Regions from separate parts of the Lederbergia graminis genome, predicted to be linked through region 3. Evidence: riboswitches for the same ligand, from Rfam matches in the RefSeq annotation. Region 3 holds a riboswitch; each other region holds the start of a gene.
What was found. A riboswitch is a leader RNA that binds a small molecule or an ion and turns the genes downstream of it on or off. The one in region 3 is predicted to bind thiamine pyrophosphate.
Positions count from the first base shown of each region.

Region 1 (3,153 bases), on a different contig from region 3:
TTCTTGGCCATCACGTATGACACGTGCTTCTTTTGCTTGCAAATTTAGTAGCTCAGAAATCGCATTCGTCGTTTGACTTTTCGCACGCGCTTCTAAATACTTCCCAAATAAAATTAATGTAATTAACACTGCACTTGTTTCAAAATATAAATGTGGCATATAGCCAGGATTCCCAATGGTTTTGATTGCTTCATATAAACTATAGAAGTAGGCTGCACTAGTACCTAATGCAATTAACACATCCATATTGGCGCCACCATTGCGCAGATTTTTATAAGCACCAACGTAAAATTGCCATCCAATAATGAATTGTACTGGCGTTGCTAACGCGAATTGGAACCACGGATTCATCAGTGCATGTGGTAAATCGATGCCCAATAAATGATCCAACATCGTTAATAATAATGGTACCGATAAAATGACCGAGATAAGTAACTGTGTCTTCTTGTATTTCAGTTCTTTTTCTTTGTAAGATTGTTTTTCTTTCGCTTCCACTTTCGGTTTCGCATCATAACCAAGATGTTGGATTTTCTCAATAAGCCCGTTTACATCCAGTAAACCTGGGTTATATTCAATCGCTGCACTTTCAGTGGATAAGTTTACAGTCGCCAGTTTTACACCTGCTTGTTTATTTAACACTTTTTCAATTCTGGTCGAACAAGCTGCACATGTCATGCCAAACACATCGAGCTCTGCCTTTTCCGTAAGTACGCCATAACCGATATGTTCAATTTTCTTTGTTATATCTTCAATAGATGTTTTTTCTGGATCATAATGAACGGTTGCTTTTTCCGTCGATAAATTGACCTGCGCTTCGACCCCATCCATTTTATTTAATACTTTCTCCACACGGCTGGAACAAGCAGCACACGTCATGCCAGTAACACCTAGTGTTGCATGTTCTGCATGCTTTGCTTCATTCATTTGAATACCCCCCTTACTTTGAAAATTGCTTTAGAACACTCATTAACTCGGCAATTGTTTCTTGCCCTTCCCCTTGCTTAATCGCATCACTTACACAATGGTTAATATGACGTTCTGTAATCGAGAAACCAACTTGCTTTAATGCCGACTGAATGGCACTGATTTGCACGAGTATATCGACACAATAACGGTCTTCTTCCACCATTTTTTGTATACCTCTAACTTGCCCTTCTATTCTTTTTAAGCGATTAACAATTTTCTGCATCTCGTCTTTCGTTCTTGGATGACTTGGGTGATCATGTAAGAATTTTTTCTCCAAATGGACCACATCCTTAGCTTTGATACTTTTACTATACCCCCCTATAGTATTAATTGTCAACTAAAAAGGTTCCTACTTTTAAAAGCTTTGCAAAGCATGAAAATTATGGTACCTTAGTTATGAAAATTAAATATTTTATAAATTTTGTTTTCACACTAGGGGAACCATTGATAATGGCTGAGAGAAAAGTAGTTTACTTTGATACCCTCATTACCTGAACAGGCTTGTACCTGCGTAGGGATGTGGTAAAGGCAAATTGTTTTTTTACGTTTCTCTAACAATTCCCAACCACTTTCCTATTCGGAGAGTGGTTTTTTTATTTGCCTCTTACTTATCCATTCCTTTTTAGGCTACAGCTATACAGACTAAAAGGAGGAATCTGATGAAGCTAATGGCAGTGACTGATAATCATCACGCTGTAAAAGACATTGCAGAAAAAATAATAGCGGTAAAAGATGTGATTGATTATGTCCAAATACGGGAGAAATCCAAAACTGCTCAGGAACACGTCACCTTAATCAATTACTTGCTAACGAGTGGCGTACATAAGGAAGAAATCATCATCAATGATCGTTTAGATGTTGCTCTTTGTCTCGGCATCCCTACTGTTCACTTACCTGAACATGGCTTACCGGTACAGCTTGTGAAGCAACATTATCCACAAATACAAGTTGGTTGTAGTGTACATTCCTTACAATCTGCAAGAGAAGCGGAAGTAAACGGTGCTGATTATGTGCTTTATGGTCATTGTTTTGAGACAAATAGCAAAAAAGGGGTACCCCCCAATGGTATTAATCCAATTTTAAAAATGAAAGAAGAATTGACAATTCCTGTATATGCAATTGGCGGAATCAATATAGAAACAATTCCAATCGTTAAAGACGTAGGTGCAGATGGGATTGCAGTTATGTCTTCTATATTTGCAACGAAAAATCCTTTGGAGTCAGCAAAAAAATTACGTGAGGCGATGCAACATGAGAAGTAATTATGAAGTAGTTATCATCGGCGGCGGAATCATTGGATCCTCCATTGCCTATTACTTAGCTAAAGCACAGATGGATGTTGCCTTATTGGATGGAGGAGCGATTGGTGATAAAACGACGAAAGCTGCTGCTGGTATGCTTGGAGCTCATTCTGAATGTGAAGATGATGCATCTATCTTCTTCCCTTTCGCCAGGTCTAGTCAACAAGCATACAGAGAGTTGAAAGATGAACTCTATGAAATAAGTCAGATTGATATTGGCTATCGAGAAGGTGGAATATTAAAACTCGCCTTTGACGAAAGCGAAAAGCAAAAACTACATTATTTGCTACAGCAACCTTCTGTACAATGGCTTGATGGCCATGAAGTAAAAAAGTTGGAAACAGCGGTTGCGGATCATATCGTGGGTGCAGCTTATATTAAAGACGATGTAAATGTTATACCAACTCAAACATGTCAAGCATTCGCCAAAGGTGCCCAAGTGTTCGGTGCATCCATTTTTGAAAACACGCACGTTTATGGTGTCCAAAAGCTGAATGACAGTTACTTTGTAAAAACAACAAAAGGAACTATCGAAGCAAAACGGGTTGTTGTTGCAACAGGGGTTTATAGTAATGGCCTTTTACAAGATATAGGCGTCTCTGAACAACTAACACCTGTAAAAGGAGAAAGTATCGTAGTCCAAACGAATCAGCCTATTTTACAGCACACGTTATTTTATGAGAAATCGTATATCGTACCGAGAAACAACGGAAAACTCGTGATTGGTGCAACAATGATCGAGGATGAATGGAGCGAATCGATCAGCTTACAAAGCATGGAAGATTTAATTAACACAGCAAAAGCGATGATTCCTTCTAGCTCAGAATGGAAGATTGATGGTTTTACTTCTGGATTACGGCCAGCGACATTTGATGGCCAACCGTTT
Region 1 is NZ_JBHSMC010000020.1:245,137-248,289, forward strand. Features, by position in the region: gene ACFPM4_RS15595 (heavy metal translocating P-type ATPase) at 1-924, opposite strand, end outside; gene ACFPM4_RS15600 (metal-sensing transcriptional repressor) at 938-1,189, opposite strand; TPP riboswitch at 1,391-1,501, shown strand; gene ACFPM4_RS15605 (thiamine phosphate synthase) at 1,626-2,228, shown strand; gene thiO (glycine oxidase ThiO) at 2,218-3,153, shown strand, end outside.
Region 1: linked by a shared signal. The riboswitch ahead of ACFPM4_RS15605 (thiamine phosphate synthase) and the one ahead of ACFPM4_RS12135 (ABC transporter substrate-binding protein) in region 3 are both predicted to bind thiamine pyrophosphate.

Region 2 (3,153 bases), on a different contig from region 3:
ATCGAGTAATGAGATAGAACTATTACACCAAAAGATTCGTTCGCATCATGAAGAACTACGATCTGTTCGTGATCGAATTACCGATTATGAAACAAACTTAAAAGGGAAACAATCACCAAAATTAGAAGTATTAACACAAAATTTACATGTTGTAGAACAGAGATTAAAAGAATTAGAAGAACAACATAGCAGAATTTATTGGAATATAAAAAAGAATGAAGACGTGCAAATACAAGTTAACAAAATTAATGATGAGATTAAACAATTAGAGAATCAATACAACACGATCGGTCATCTAGCCGATATTACAAAAGGTCAAAATGAATTGCGCATATCTTTTGAAAGATTTGTACTTGGGTCTTTTTTAGATGATATATTACGTGCTGCAAATATTCGTTTATTAAAGATGACAAGTGGAAGATTTGAATTAATTAGGAATGAAAGTAGATCAAAAGGAAATGTACAAAGTGGTTTAGAATTACTTGTATTTGACCAATATACTGGACAAGAGCGACATGTGAAAACATTGTCTGGTGGTGAGAGTTTTAAAGCAGCTCTATCACTTGCATTAGGACTATCAGATGTAGTACAAGAAAATGCAGGTGGTGTATCACTTGAAACAATGTTTATTGATGAAGGTTTTGGTACACTTGATCCAGAATCCCTCGATAATGCAATAGAAGCCTTAATGGACATCCAAAGTAGCGGCAGACTTGTGGGTATCATTTCACATGTTCCAGAGTTAAAAGAACGGATTGATGCACGCTTGGAAGTTAGTGCAAGTCACGAGGGCAGTAAAGCTGATTTTTATTTTATCGGTAATTAACATGGTGGTGAGAGATAATCGAAAAGGCATATTTAATATCCATACTACTTTTTAGCTGGTTTATCACAGTAAGTTTACTTGTATTTACTGCATTCGCAATGAAACTTCAATATTATTTCATTGGTATAGCGCTTATTATCATTACTGTTGCTTCAGCATGGATCAATATAACAGTATATAAAAAATCAAGATTAATTCGTAAAAGTAAATAAAGGTGTTGGAAGAAATTTATATTAAGTAGCATCAAATCTGAATGATATTAGTGTATGTATACCGCTTCGGAAATACACTACGCTTTCCGCGAACATGTGATAAAAATAAAAGCCAAACTAGAAAATTAGTTTGGCTTTTAAGTCTTACAACTGTTTTAATTATGAGAAGTTTAGGATTTCCTGTTATAAATAAGAAAGATGATAATTGCAGAAATAAACATGATAAACATGAATCCGCCTAGAAATGTGGCGATTAATGTTAAGTCCAATGTAATCCCTCTTTCAAATCAATATTATGTATACTTTTATATAACATAACATGATTTGAAGTTTATTGTGTATGGAGATTTTAACAAATTAGAAACAACGGCTTTTTAAGCCGTTGTTTCATTAATGTTATCTAAAGGAGCCAAAGAGTTTTAGTAATCCTCTGATAATGACGGCTCCTGCAAATAACACGATGACGATAATCGCAATAATTTGCAAGGCAACTAAGAATGAGCTTAAAAGTGCTGCTGTTGCTGGAATTAGTGTTAACCCAAGGATAGCATATGCTGCAAGTACTACTGTAAGGTAAAGTGAATCTGTACCATTTAACAAATTCATTTTCATTCACCTCCTTATCCATATTCTATGTACAACCTAAAAATGAGGTGTAGGCTATGAAAAAAATAAGAAAAAATAAGAAAAAAGAACGAAAATATTACAAATATTTGCTATCTTGAATTTTAATGATAAAATGAATTATAAAATTAAATAACATGTTGTCTGCTAGGGGAGCCGAATGGCTGAGAGAAATCAATTAAAGATGAAACCCTTTGAACCTGATCTGGATGATACCAGCGTAGGGAAGCAGGCTTACTTTTTTATGTTGTGATTTCTGTTCATAAAATGGTTTGCCGCTTCCTAATCAGGGAGCGGTTTTTTGTTTTCCTAGAGTTTACTAGACAAATATAAAGGAGGATGAATAATGTCAAAGATGAAAAAGATGGCATTAACAGCCATGATTGCAGCTATAACAACAGTTACGAGCAACTTATTTTTTATTCCAGTAGGATTTACGCGTATCTTTCCAATGCAGCATTTTGCCAATGTAATTACGGCAGTCTTGCTTGGTCCAGCTTATGCTGTTGCTCAAGCGATTATAGTTTCTACGATACGTAATATCTCTGGTACTGGATCTATTTTTGCATATCCAGGAAGTATCATAGGGGCATTTTTAGCTGGATGGCTATTTATGAAAACAAGAAAGATGGAAATGGCATTTGTTGGTGAAGTTGTAGGTACTGGGATTATAGGGGCAATGGCATGTTATCCAATTGCAACTTTATTCCTTGGCCAAGAAGCTGCATTATTTGGTTTTATTCCCGCTTTCTTTGTGAGTTCTTGTGCAGGAGCAATTTTAGGATTTTTGTTATTAAAAGTACTTATGAAAAATTCATCAATAGGGGGAATTATTTATGAGAACAGCACTTACAATCGCAGGATCTGATTCAGGTGGAGGAGCTGGAATTCAGGCAGATTTAAAAACTTTTTCGGCACACCATGTATTTGGAATGTCAGTTATTACAGCTATCACTGCACAGAATACAGTGGAGGTTCGCTCAGTTCAAAATATTGACCTGACCATCATCCGTGATCAAATAGCGGCAGTATTTGAAGATATTGAGGTTCATGCAGTGAAAATAGGCATGCTTTCAACTCCGGAAATTGTGGAAACTGTTGCTCTTAATCTAGAAAGATATCAACCTAGTCATATTGTACTTGATCCTGTCATGATATCTAAAGGTGGACATCATTTATTAGAGGAAAATGCAGTCCAAAAATTAATCTCTGATTTAATTCCTCTTGCAACAATCATTACACCTAATATTCCAGAGGCGGAAGTACTTGCTTCCATGGAGATTCATAATGAAGAGGATATGTATGAAGCGAGTAAGATCATTCATAACAAAGGAGCATCCTCTGTTCTCTTAAAGGGCGGACATTTAGAGGGTGATGCTAATGATTTGTATTTTGATGGGAAAGATTTTTCATGGTTTAAGGGTAAGAGAATACCTACAAAAAATGTTCATGGTACTGGATGCACCTTATCTTCTGCGATAGCAGCTAATT
Region 2 is NZ_JBHSMC010000001.1:509,655-512,807, reverse strand. Features, by position in the region: gene ACFPM4_RS02700 (AAA family ATPase) at 1-826, shown strand, start outside; gene ACFPM4_RS02695 (hypothetical protein) at 1,435-1,644, opposite strand; TPP riboswitch at 1,802-1,906, shown strand; gene thiW (energy coupling factor transporter S component ThiW) at 2,009-2,530, shown strand; gene thiD (bifunctional hydroxymethylpyrimidine kinase/phosphomethylpyrimidine kinase) at 2,499-3,153, shown strand, end outside.
Region 2: linked by a shared signal. The riboswitch ahead of thiW (energy coupling factor transporter S component ThiW) and the one ahead of ACFPM4_RS12135 (ABC transporter substrate-binding protein) in region 3 are both predicted to bind thiamine pyrophosphate.

Region 3 (3,153 bases):
AAGTTACTCCAGCCCTCCAATACAATGACAGAAGGAGCAGGTAATAACCATGTTGGTACATCCGCTACTTTTACAGTAACCTGCCATATAGTAAGTAAAAGGAGGAGAACCAATGCTGGTCTCCATCCTTTCCTCCATAGCGTTCCCAATAGTTTTACCATTTTTTATTCCCCTTGCTTAGGTAAAAATTCATTCGTGAATGCTTTCTTAACATCAATTTTTTCTTCTAAAAGATCTCTATCAAACATCCAGTTCATATAGTTTTCCCAAATTTCTTCTTTTTGCTCTCCCCAACGAGGAGCATCGTCTTGATAACGAGTAGCAAGCCACTGTTGTGATTTTTTCACAAGCTCTGCATCTAAGTCAGGTACAGCTTTTACTAAAATGTCCGCAGCTTCATCTGGATTTTCAATCGCAAATTGATATCCTTTTGTTACAGCTGCCATAAAAGCTTTTACCGTGTCCGGATTTTTGTTAATCATGCTTTCATTCGTAGAAATAACTGGTGTGTAGTAGTCCAGTTGATCAGAGAAGTCCGTTAAGTACATCATATTTAAATCATCACCACGGATTTCCGCTTCGATACCTGTCCATGCATAATAAATCCAAGCAAAGTCGATATCGCGTTTTACCGCAGTGAAGAAATCAGTATTCCCCATATTTACAATATCTAGTTTGTTAATATCAGCATTTTCTCCTTCCATTAAGGAAGAAATTACTGCCTCCTCGACAGGAGCACCCCAACCGCCATATGTTTTACCTTCAAAATCTTTTGGAGATGTGATATTCTTTTCCACTGGAGAGGCAAATCCAGACGTATTATGTTGAATAATTGCACCAATAGATACGATTGGTACATCCTGTACACGTGCTTCTGTAATAGCCTCTTGTGCACTAATACCAAAATCCGCTCTTCCAGCAGCAACTAGCTGATCAGCACCAGTCTCACCTGGCATCATAATTTCAACTTCTAAACCTTCATCTTTAAAATATCCTTTTTCTTGGGCTACATATAAACCTGTATGGTTCGTATTTGGTGTCCAATCGAGCACCATTGTAACCTCTGTTAAACCATCTTCATTTTTGCTTTTACTATCTTCAGCACCACAACCTGCTAGCAATAGTAAAGCTACTAAACTAAATAACCACTTCTTCATCCTCTTTTTCCCTCCATTATTTTTGGAAAGAGAACCGCTTGAAAACGAAAAAGATGCCCATAGGTTATGAACCTGGGCATCAAAAAGAACACTCATTAACTTTAAATGATTTGATGTTCCCTTCGCTGGTATGAGCCAGAGCAGGTTCTAAGGGTCAGCACCTAACGGATGCTATCTCAACCGGCACTACCGGTCCCCCCACATTCCACATGATGTAATTTTCATCTTTAGTATAGCAGATTAAGAGAGTGTGTCTAGTTTTTTTAATTTCTAAGACTTTCCTTTTTCATTCTTTCCATCCAAATATCTAACAAGTTATAATATGCTTTCAAATTGGAATGAATTTGGATGGCTATTTCTTCATTGTAAGTATGGACAGTCAGATTTCGATCATTCACCATTTTCAGTCCTACAATGGCTTCTTCCACACTAAAAAGATTTATTTCCCGAAAACTACGAATGACACTTTTAGGAGAACCTACATCAATACCTTCTATATCATACAAATATTGCTTACCTGCTTTCCAACAGGCTTCAAAAGTGAATTCAAATCTCTGAATACAAGCATCACGCTCAATCGCATTCGGCTGGTCAATCACAACAAGCTCTCCAAAGGCCGTTAAAGCATTTTTCGCAGTATTTATCCGTTCTTGAAGTCTTTCCATAAGATCCCCTCCTTATGTACATTTTGGATAAGGCTAGAACTAGCTTCTTTCAAATTTACAACATCCACATTATATGGAATAGTCGATTCTTTTACTTTATCTATTAATTTTATCCAACTTTCTACAGGAATTTCCTCAAGAGATTCAATAGCAATATCAATATCAGAGCTCTGCTTTTCTTCATTACGTGCCCATGAGCCAAATAGGTAGATCCTTACATTATAATCAACTAATGCTTCCGTAAGGATGTGATTTAATTGCTGTAATATACTTTTACGTAACTCTTTATCATCCATCACTCTACCTCCTATTAGAAATTACTATATAAGTATTGTCAGTTCCTTGTTAATTCAGTCTTTCAGTATATTTTCCAACGCCTTTTCTAATTGCGGATATTGATATTCGTATTTATTGAGCATTGCTTGTTCTGGTATCGCACATTGCCCACGTAAGAGCATATCGCTCATTTCACCAAGTAATGCCTTCATCGCAAAACTCGGGACTGGTAGCCAATGTGGGCGACGCAGTACTCTTCCAATTGTTTTACCGAATTCACGCATTTTTGCTGGTTCAGGAGCGGTGACATTTATCGCACCAATTATTTCTGGGTTTTCGATTGCGAAATGGAGTAAACCAGCTGCGTCTACAACATGAATCCATGATAACCATTGTTTCCCTGAACCTATTGTTCCACCGACTCCCATTTTGTAAGGGAGAACCATTAATGGTAAAGCTCCTTCTTCCTTCCCAAGCACGACTCCAAAACGAGCAAACACCGTACGAACTCCATATTGTTCGGCATGCATTGCTTCTGCTTCCCACATTTTCACTACGGTTGCAAGGAAATCAGTTGCATCACTTGTCGATTGCTCAGTAAAAATTTCCGTATCAGACATTCCGTAAAATCCAACAGCTGAACCGTTTACAAGTACTTGTGGCTTAACTTCTAATGCACTAATAATTCGAATGATTTCTCGTGTTGCTGTCATACGACTGTCTAATATTCTCTGCTTTTTTGATTTTGTCCATCTGACTCCATTAATAGACTCGCCTGCTAGATTTACAATCGCATCCACTTGATGTAATTGTTTTTCAGGCTCACTATTCGCAACTAGCCACTGAACAGCTTTGAGCTGCTCTGTTTCTGTAACCTTTTCTGGATTTCTTGTTAAAATAGTTACTTGATAACCATCATTTAATAACCGTTCCTGTAATGCTTTCCCAATAAAGCCACTTCCACCTGCAATGACAACATGCATTAGAATAGCCCCTCTCCTGTTTGGAAAATTTTTCTTATTACTCATTATACATCTTTTACAATCTAAAAAAGA
Region 3 is NZ_JBHSMC010000014.1:404,718-407,870, reverse strand. Features, by position in the region: gene ACFPM4_RS12140 (ABC transporter permease) at 1-161, opposite strand, end outside; gene ACFPM4_RS12135 (ABC transporter substrate-binding protein) at 165-1,157, opposite strand; TPP riboswitch at 1,258-1,367, opposite strand; gene ACFPM4_RS12130 (HI0074 family nucleotidyltransferase substrate-binding subunit) at 1,421-1,822, opposite strand; gene ACFPM4_RS12125 (nucleotidyltransferase family protein) at 1,798-2,118, opposite strand; gene ACFPM4_RS12120 (TIGR01777 family oxidoreductase) at 2,173-3,081, opposite strand.

Region 4 (3,153 bases), on a different contig from region 3:
CACCTATCGCACAAATACCAACCATAGCACCATTCTCTACAACAGGAATACGGCGAACTTGATGCTCGGCCATCATTCTAGAACATTCATGTAAGTCAGTGTCTGGAGAACATGTAATGACATCACTCGTCATGCATTCTTGACATTGAACTGCATTACTATCCTTGTTATCAGCAACACAATTTAAAACGATATCTCTATCTGTAATCATTCCAACAACTTTATTCCCTTCACAAATTGGAACAGATCCACAATCAATATCACGCATGATTTTTGCAGCATTGGAAACAGCATCTTGCGGGCTGCACGATTTAACATTTTTAGTCATTACATCTGCTACTTTTGTCATTATATAAATTCCTCCTTTATAATCCTTAATAAACACATCCATTGTATTATTCAGCTAACAAACAAATTTCATGCGCTAAACTTACTACTTTACTTTTCACCATCGACACATTTCCCGGGAAATGTCGATTTGTAGTAAATCTTACTATTGGCCAAGCAGTTTAATATCTTACTTTTAGGGAAAAAGAATGGAGAACGACATTTGAAAGGAGATATGGAGATGAAAAATAAAACCATTCTTGCAACTGTAGCACTCGGTGCAGCATATTTACTAAGAAATGAAAAATCACGAAATAAGTTAATGAATCAATTTAAAAATATGACTTCAAGAAAATAATAAATAAGGGTGTCTCCATATGGAGACACCCAATTAGTTAAGCATTTGTTACTTCATATTCCTTAACAGACCAATCTTCTAAAGTATATGACATTTCCCAGAATTGCCATTCATAATAACTACTAATTTTAAAAATTTCTACCATTTCATCTCGATCTGCTTGTGTTACTTTATCTGCAATCTCATCGAGTCTTTCAATTTGTTCGAGAACTAACTTTCTAAACCATTCTCCATTATAAGTTGCAATCCATTCTTGATAGATAGGCTCTTCAGGTTTACAATCTTTTAGCCTTTCGCCAACTTCCAAGTACAACCAATAACAAGGTAATAATGCCGCAATAATATGCCCAAGTTTCCCTGAAAAAGCAGCACGGTAAAGATGGGAAGTGTATGCATAGGCTGTTGGAGCAGGTTTAAAATTCTTCTTTTCTTCTTCCGTAATACCAAGAAGTTCTGAAAACTTACGATGTAGCCCCATCTCTGCTTCATATGTACCTTGAGCATGAATAGCCAAGCGATTTGTAGTGTGCAAATCTTGAGCAACTGCTCCTCCATATGATTGAATTTTTGCGAAGTTAGATAAATAATAGGAATCTTGTAAAACATAATGCTTGAATTTCTCCAAACTTAATTCCCCTGTCCCAATCCCTTTTACAAAAGGATGATTGAAACTTGCATCCCATAATTCCTTTGACGCTTGTAAACATTGACTTGATAATTTCACAGCAATTCCCCTCCGTATAAAAATTAAAAACCACATTCCAGAGATGAAATGTGGCTACGCAAAAGAAACTATTGCTGTATATTATCCGCACTTCCCTCCGCTGGTACTAACCAGATCAGGTACAAAGGGTTTTAAAGTAATACTTTAATCTCGGCCTTTTCAAAGGCACCCCTAGTGTCATCCTATTATGTGGTTTGGGATTATCATAACATGATTAGAAAATAACTCAAATAGTACAAAACGCCTTATTCTTCGTATATACTCTCATTTGGCTTGCCAAACCATTTCTCCATTCGTTTTCTCGCTTTCTCTTTCGTTTCCTCATTAATTGCACCTATTAATTTTCCAAATGCAGCTATGATAATGAAAGCATCGTCTGTAAAGCCTACTGCTGGAAGAAAATCAGGTAATAAATCAACAGGGAAAATGAAGTAGCCTAAAGCACCCAGTATTAACATACGAGATTTCTTTGGCACTTCTGGGCTCTGTAATGCATAAAAAAGAACTAAACTTGCATAGATTGCCTTTTCTGCTAGTTTTCCACCGGTTTTCTTTAACTTATTTAAAAATTTAGTATCAGAATAGTGTTTATCCATATCTTCAGTAGTTGTCTGTAAATCTAATTGTTGGATTTCTTTTTCAGTCATTGCCACCGACTCCTTCTCAATGTATTTCTATTATATACTTTACCCCAATAATTGGAATTATAGTGCTATAACCGAATAAATATAATAACGGACAATTACTAAAAAAGGTTTCAATAAGGAGGGATCATTCTACTACTACCCAAAATATTTCGACAAAAACCAACAAAACTCTTATTTAAAAATAGCATACGAATAGAATTGTTATTATATTTTCCGAGAGCATTAATTTTACTTACTATAGGAAATGAATGACAGAATGTTTGGAAGGTTATATACTAGACTTATATTCTAATAGGAGGCGAGTATTATGTCAGAGAAGAAAGTTCGTTGGGGTATTCTTAGCACTGCAGGAATTGCAAAACGATCTGTCATTCCAGGTATTAGAGCTTCAAATAGAAATGAAGTAGTTGCAGTTGCAAGTAGGTCATTAGAAAAAGCTCAAAGTTTTGCAGATGAATTAGAAATACCTAAAGCATATGGAAGTTATGAAGAATTATTAAGCGATCCAGAAATTGAAGCCGTTTACATCCCACTCCCTAACCATTTACATAAGGAATGGACGATTAAGGCTGCACAAGCTGGAAAACATGTATTATGCGAGAAACCAATAGCTTTAGATGAGGCAGAAGCACAGGAAATGATTGATGCTTGTAAAGAAGCTGGAGTAGTATTGGCAGAAGCATTCATGTATCGTCACCTCAATAAATACACAGAAATAAAGGAATTAATTGCTGCAGGTGAAATTGGTGAGATAAGAGGAATTCACGGTGTTTTCTCTTTCAATAATCCAAAAGATTACAATAATATCCGTTATAAAAAGGAATGGGGTGGCGGCTCTATTTATGATGTTGGTTGCTATCCAATTAGTGCTGCTCGACTTATACTTGGTGAAGAACCTAAAGCAGTTACAACTCAAGCATTTTTCTCACCAGAGCATGGAGATGTGGACATGATGGCTTCTGGCTTGATGGAATTCTCAAACGGTGTTGCCTTAACTTTTGACTGCGCAATGTGGGCAGAAGGTCGTATGGAAGTAGAAATACTAGGTTCTGAGGGTAGAATCGTTTTACCAAATGCCTTCTTCGGTGAACATAAAT
Region 4 is NZ_JBHSMC010000046.1:47,785-50,937, reverse strand. Features, by position in the region: gene ACFPM4_RS20340 (CBS domain-containing protein) at 1-349, opposite strand, end outside; gene tenA (thiaminase II) at 723-1,409, opposite strand; TPP riboswitch at 1,485-1,592, opposite strand; gene ACFPM4_RS20330 (YkvA family protein) at 1,655-2,056, opposite strand; gene ACFPM4_RS20325 (Gfo/Idh/MocA family protein) at 2,364-3,153, shown strand, end outside.
Region 4: linked by a shared signal. The riboswitch ahead of tenA (thiaminase II) and the one ahead of ACFPM4_RS12135 (ABC transporter substrate-binding protein) in region 3 are both predicted to bind thiamine pyrophosphate.